Regions from separate parts of the Bacillus sp. WC2507 genome, predicted to be linked through region 1. Evidence: riboswitches for the same ligand, from Rfam matches in the RefSeq annotation. Region 1 holds a riboswitch; each other region holds the start of a gene.
What was found. Region 1 has a riboswitch for thiamine pyrophosphate ahead of thiM (hydroxyethylthiazole kinase). Riboswitches for the same ligand answer to the same signal wherever they lie in the genome.

Region 1 (2,279 bases):
TGCTTCTATAACTGAAGCTGTATTTTCAATTGTAATACCACCAATTCCGACGATCGGTATTGTAATTCCTTGCTCTCTAAAATGAGCTAAACATTTCGTTCCTTGCACAGCTTTCGTATCTTTTTTCGTACTCGTTGGGAAAATAGGGCCAACACCTAAATAATCAGCTCCGTTTTCAATTGCCCAACGTGCTTCTTCAATTGTATGTGTAGATACACCAACAATTTTATCCCCCATTTTTTCACGAACAGAAGTAATTCCTTCATCATCTTGTCCAACATGCACGCCATCTGCATCTAACTCGAGAGCTAGTTCCACATCATCATTTACGATGAATGGTACACCGTACTCCTTACAAATTGCTTGTAGTTCTTTTGCGAAACAAATGCGTTTCTCTCCCGTTAAAGCGCCTTCCCCCTTTTCACGAAATTGAAAAATTGTTATACCGCCTTCAAGTGCATCTCTCAATACTCGTAGTGGCTCCTTCGTACAATTGTTACTTCCCATAATAAAATATACTGATAATAACCTAGACATTTCAGCCTTTGTAATCCGCGACATCTAGTTCCCCTCCTTACTATATAATCTCAATCTTCCCATACTTCTCAATATCACCTGAAGTGGTATTCGCTAACTGATTTAAAAATTCAATTTGGAAACTACCCGGTCCCTTTTCCACTGTCTTGGCAGCTGCTAGTTCCGCAGCTACACCATAAAATGTTAATGCGGCTACCGCTGCCTTTACATAATCCTTTTCTATCGCTACAAATGCTCCTATTACAGAAGTTAGTAAACAACCAGTACCTGTAACTTTCGTTAAAATAGGGTGACCATTTTGAATAAGAATAGTTCGCTCTCCATCTGTAACAACATCTTCTTTTCCAGTAATTACCGCAACTGTATTCAATTCGTCTGCTGCCTGCTTTGCAATACTTACGACATTACCATTTCCAGCACCAGCGTCTACTCCTTTAATTTCCCATCTCTCATTAATAACATTCGCTATTTCAGCTGCATTTCCGCGAATAATCGCTAACTCGATTTCAGCTGGAATATGTCTCGCAACTTCTGTTCGATACGATGTTGCTCCTGCACCAACTGGATCAAACAGTACTGGTACATTGTTCACATTTGCTGATTTACCTGCAAGTAACATTGCTTCTACTTCTTCAGGGCGAAGTGTCCCCATATTTAATACTAACGCTCCAGCAATGCTAGCCATTTCTGCTACTTCTTCTTTTGCATACGCCATTACAGGCGATGCCCCTAACGCTAACAAACCGTTAGCTGTAAAATTTGTTACAACGACATTTGTAATATTATGAACGAGCGGATTAGATTCTCTCACCAAATCCACTACTTTACTAATTTCTTTTATATTCATCATTCTCATCCCCTAACTATAGTGATGGGAGATACACAAAAAGACACTTTGCGCGTACGCAAAGTGCCTGAACATGTGCTTTTACACTCTCCCTACGCTGGCATTATCCAACAGGTTCAAATGGTCAATGACGGATTAGTCATACTCTCAGTTTGCATCCACAAACTCCCATGTGTTTAGTATTCTTCTACTTCAAAGTCTACTCTTATTCTAGTAAAATAACAAGTTCTTTACTTTTCTATTTAATATAGAAGCAACTAATAAAACAATACGTATAATAAATAAGTATCTATTTCTCATAGTCTCATCATGGTGCATATTATGTTCTGTCGCCATCATTCACTTTCAAACAGATGTTATCCCACTAAAAAACGTTCAAATCTGGAGCGAAACTGAATCTCAAGAAGATGTATGCTATAGTTAACGTATGGAAATTTGAAAGGATGTTTTAAATATGTCAAAAAGCGTTGTAATCGCTGAAAAGCCTTCCGTTGCACGTGATATTGCTCGCGTACTGAAGTGCGATAAAAAAGGAAACGGCTACCTTGAAGGTAGTAAATATATTGTAACTTGGGCTTTAGGTCATCTCGTTACATTAGCAGATCCAGAAAGCTATGATGTGAAATATAAAAAGTGGAATTTAGAAGATTTACCGATGCTACCAGAGCGTTTGAAATTAACGGTGATTAAACAAACAGGGAAACAATTTAATGCTGTAAAAAGTCAGCTTCTTAGAAAAGATGTAACTGAAATTATTGTAGCAACAGATGCTGGACGTGAAGGAGAGTTAGTCGCTCGCTGGATTATTGATAAGGTTCGAGTTAACAAACCAATCAAACGTCTATGGATTTCATCCGTTACTGATAAAGCAATTAAAGATGGCTTCGCTAATTTA
Region 2 (2,279 bases), 340 kb from region 1:
CGTTAACGCATCCAACGCGCTAAACGGTTCATCTAACAGCAATATCTCCCCGCCTGTTAATAAAGTTCGAATAAAAGATACGCGTTGTCTCATACCACCAGATAAATCTTTCGGATATTTTGTCTCATACCCTTGTAAGCCAAATTTATGTAACAGTTCCTTTGCCTTTATTTGTGCTTCTTTCTTCTGTACACCTTGGCACTCTAGCGGCAGGGCAGCATTTTCAATAATCGTTCTCCATGGCAGGAGCATATCTTTTTGGGGCATATACCCTACAGGATGGCTCTTTGTTTCTGTCAGCTCTATCTGTCCCGTACTTGTTTCTTCTAAACCTGTAATAAGGCGAAATAAAGTACTTTTCCCGCATCCACTCGGTCCGATAATACTTACAAACTCTTTATCTTGTATAGAAGCATTTAATTCCTTGATGATTGGTTTCTCATCATAATGAAAAGAAACATTATGAAACTGTAGTATGTTCTTGCTCCTCAAATCCCCACATCTCCTTACGATAGGACATATCCCAGAATAAATATTCAAATCGACTGGAATATAGGAAAATCTCCTCTAATCGATCTAGCTCTTTGTCAGACTTTCCAACTGCCATTTCATTTAATAAATCTATTAACCAAATACAAAGGCTACCGTATTCTTCCGAACTATATCCTTGAATCCACTCACCAAAGAACTCATGATCTCTTGCTCCAGGAATATCGTTTAAACGCTTTCCAATTTCCCAGTAGCTCCACATACATGGAAGAAGTGCTGCTATTAATTCCGCAAGCGTGCCATTTTGAGATACAGACATCATGTAATTTGTATAGGCTAAATTTTTAGCAGATGGTTTTGCAGATTCTATCTCCTCTATAGAAATACCAAGTCTTTTTGCATATTGTTTATGGATTGTCATTTCTCCATTTAATATGCCATCAATTTGTTCAGCAAATTTCCCCATTACTTGTGGATTCGTTGCTTTTACAACACCAATCGCATATAGCTTTGCATAATCTAACAAATATAAATAATCTTGAATAATATAATACTGAAACTTATCTTTTTCTAACGTGCCATCTCCCATACCTACTACAAACGGGTGATTATGACTCATCTCCCAAACTGGTTGTACAGTTTCTAATAATCTATCGCAAAATTTCATTTCTCTATCCCCTTTCAATTTATATATCTAAATAAAAAACCACTTCTAAATAAGAAGTGGTTACAGCAAATAAAATTATAATTTATTCGTTGCTCCACTTCCCTTCGCTAGTATTACCTAGATCAGGTCTGTAAGGGTTAAGGATTATTCCTCTCTCAGCACAACAAGCACCCCTAGTGGTTTCAATATGAAATTTTCAAATAAAAAAGCCCCGTTTCTATACGCAAAGAAACGGGGACTCATTATTATTGTCCGAATTGCTTCCCTACGCTAGCATAATCTAGATCAGGTAATGAAAAGGATCAAAGGCTTACGGCCTACTCTCAGCTGGCAACACCAGCTCTCCTAGCAAACTATGAAATTATCACTGTCAGTATAACACCGTAATAAGACATCATCAACTATTTTAATTTTCTCAATTGTCAACAAAATAACGGAACTATATAATACTTATATTCTATCTTAGAAATTATTATCCTAATTAATTGGATAAAAAGGAATCATTATCCTCAAAAAATTTATTTTTATATTGATTTCATATTACATTTATGTGAATACACCCACTATATTATATCTTTATACTATAATAAAATTACAACTATACAACTAGAGGAGGTCTCTATTATATGAATATGAAAGCTACTGCTTTAACAGCAACTACTGTCGCAATTGCCTCTTTACTTCCTTCTATGGGAGAAACAAATGTACAAACAGCCAACGCTGAACAATTATCTAATGTAAAAACTGGATATGTAAAAGTCGATCAAGTAGCCTTACATACAAAAGATAACGCAAATAGCTCATCAATTGATACAATCCGCTTTAATACGAAAGTGAACATACTTGAAACAACTAATGGCTGGTATAAAGTATCTGTTAATAATAAAGTAGGTTACGTACAAAAAGATGCTATTCTACTAAAAAACAAACTTCAATCTAATAATCAATACATCGTTAATGCCAATGCATTAAACGTTCGTTCTGAACCTAATTTAGAATCTTCAATTTTAGATGTATTACCAAATGGGAAATTCGTTACCATTCAAGAAGAACAAGGTGATTGGTATAAAATTTTACATAATGGCAAAACAGGTTACGTACAAAAGGCATTCGTGTCTAATGG
Region 3 (2,279 bases), 2.1 Mb from region 1:
AACGAAGTTTGATTGTAAAATAAAAGTCGCAGAAGTTTATCCAGTTAATGCGTAGAAAATTAAATTAACTAACTTATCGATATGCCATTTTGCTATATCCGCAGCACTATCGACTTTACGCAAATCTGACAAGAAAAAATATATAGATAGGTATTATCCATACCTATCTATAACATTACTTCCATTCTTTATCCGATTACATCTTTTACTTCTGTATTCACTGGCCACTTTTCTAAAGTATAAGCCATTTCCCAAAATGAATATTCATATTGACTGCTAATAATGAAATGCTGTTTCATTCGCTTACGGTCAGACTCTGTTACGTTTTCAGCGATAGTATCTAATCTTGTAATTTGCTCTTCAACTAGCGTACGGAACCAATCAGATCCATAAGCAGAAATCCATTCGTTATAAATTGGTTCTTCTGGCTGACACTCTTTTAAACGCTCACCAATTTCATAATACAACCAATAGCAAGGTAAAATTGCTGCAATGATATCGCCTAAATGTCCTTCATACGCAGCACGATACATATGTGAAGTATAAGCGTATGCAGTTGGAGCAGGGATAAAACTATCTTTTTCTTCTTGAGTTATCCCTAGTTTCTTCGCAAAATTCTCATGTAAAGATAATTCCGCCTCGTATGTATTTTGAGCATGATGTGCCATACGAGCTGTCGTTTCTAATTCCAGTGCTTTTGCAGCTCCTAAAGTTTGTACTCTAGCAAAATGACTCAAATAATATGAATCTTGCAGCACATAATAGCGAAAACTAGCTAAATCTAACGTTCCTTCACCAAGTTGTTTTACAAAAGGGTGATGAAAACTAGCTTCCCAAATTGAATCTACTTCTTGACGTAATGATTGTGAAAATTTCATTTAAATCCCTCCCATAATGTATAAAATTTAAGTATTTACCCACAATTATTAAATCTGTAAAATAAAAAAACTTTCTTTACAGGCGTAAAGAAAGTGAAATTGACAGTATTTATTCATGAAATAGCAATGTCTTTCCCACTTCCCTACGCTGGCATTAACCAGATCAGGTACTAAGAGTCTCAAATTCCCATTTGATCTCAGCCTATAATAGGCCCCCCTAGTGGATAAATATTTAATTTTCGTATTGTATTCATCATAACATACTTCATGTTACTGTCAAAAGTATTCATGATACTGCTACTTAAAACCCTTCTTCTTCCCTTACTCTTAATGAAGTTTCAATAATCATATCTAATAGTTTGCTATAATTAATTCCCGCTGCATCTGCACTTTTTGGTAATAGACTTGCTTGTGTCATCCCTGGTAATGTATTAACCTCCATTACATATGGAATACCGTCTTTCACCATCATATCAACCCTTGCATAAACACTACATTTTAATGCTTTATAGCAAGCCAGTGACGCTTCGTTTACACGTTCTTTCAATTCAGCTGGAAGTTCAATAACTTCTTCAATAGTACCAGCATCATCATATTTCGCATTGTAATCAAAGAACTCCGCCGCATGTCGAATTGAAATGATGGGTAACTGTTTTCCATCAAAAATGGAACATGTAATCTCGTCACCTTTTATATACTTCTCTATTACTACTTCAGAATCCCATTCGAACACAGTTTCCAGCATTGAAATTAATTCGTCTTTATCATATACAATCTTTACCCCGACACTCGAGCCACCAGAGTTTGGTTTTACCACTAACGGAAATCCTAACTTATCTAATTCATCAAGATTTAGATCCTCCATTTTTGTAAGTTCAATCCAATCTGGTGTTTCTATTCCTTCATAACGTAAAATCTTTTTCGAAATGTTTTTGTCCATACATATACCGCTAGATAACATATTGCTCCCGCTATAAGGAATACCTAAACTTTCAAGCGTTCCTTGAACAGTCCCATCTTCTCCGTATTTTCCGTGTAATGCAAGCAGCGCAAAATCAATGTCTTTCGCTTTTTCGATTAAATCCATTTTTTCGTTTAACGTAATTGGAACTATGTCATACTTACTTTTATCTAAATGTGCAATCATTTCATTTCCAGTCATAATTGATACTTGTTTTTCAGAGGATACTCCTCCCATAATAACGCCAATTCTCATTTCCTCAACTCCAAATTTCATTTTTTATTGTATCACCGATTATTTTGATTCCCCGAACAATTTCTTCTTCTTTCAAACGTGAAAATCCTAATCGAAAAGTGTTCGTTCCTTCTCCATTAGAATAAAAAACATCTCCAGGAGAAAATGTAACCCCCTGCTCATAACACTTTTGCAAAAGAGTACGG

Region 2: it holds a riboswitch for thiamine pyrophosphate, as region 1 does, so the genes downstream of both, tenA (thiaminase II) here and thiM (hydroxyethylthiazole kinase) in region 1, are expected to answer to the same signal.
Region 3: it holds a riboswitch for thiamine pyrophosphate, as region 1 does, so the genes downstream of both, tenA (thiaminase II) here and thiM (hydroxyethylthiazole kinase) in region 1, are expected to answer to the same signal.

Annotation. Positions count from the first base shown of each region.
Region 1 covers NZ_JBQXPN010000001.1:5,208,286-5,210,564, forward strand. The annotation lists gene thiE (thiamine phosphate synthase) at 1-561, opposite strand, end outside; gene thiM (hydroxyethylthiazole kinase) at 578-1,384, opposite strand; TPP riboswitch at 1,457-1,566, opposite strand; gene topB (DNA topoisomerase III) at 1,839-2,279, shown strand, end outside.
Region 2 covers NZ_JBQXPN010000001.1:4,871,026-4,873,304, forward strand. The annotation lists gene ACUN28_RS25705 (ABC transporter ATP-binding protein) at 1-492, opposite strand, end outside; gene tenA (thiaminase II) at 461-1,156, opposite strand; TPP riboswitch at 1,239-1,341, opposite strand; TPP riboswitch at 1,402-1,513, opposite strand; gene ACUN28_RS25715 (SH3 domain-containing protein) at 1,783-2,279, shown strand, end outside.
Region 3 covers NZ_JBQXPN010000001.1:3,107,965-3,110,243, forward strand. The annotation lists partial or broken gene ACUN28_RS16640 (N-acetylmuramoyl-L-alanine amidase C-terminal domain-containing protein) at 1-33, opposite strand, end outside; gene tenA (thiaminase II) at 189-878, opposite strand; TPP riboswitch at 1,002-1,107, opposite strand; gene ddlB (D-alanine--D-alanine ligase) at 1,180-2,094, opposite strand; gene pdxR (MocR-like pyridoxine biosynthesis transcription factor PdxR) at 2,099-2,279, opposite strand, start outside.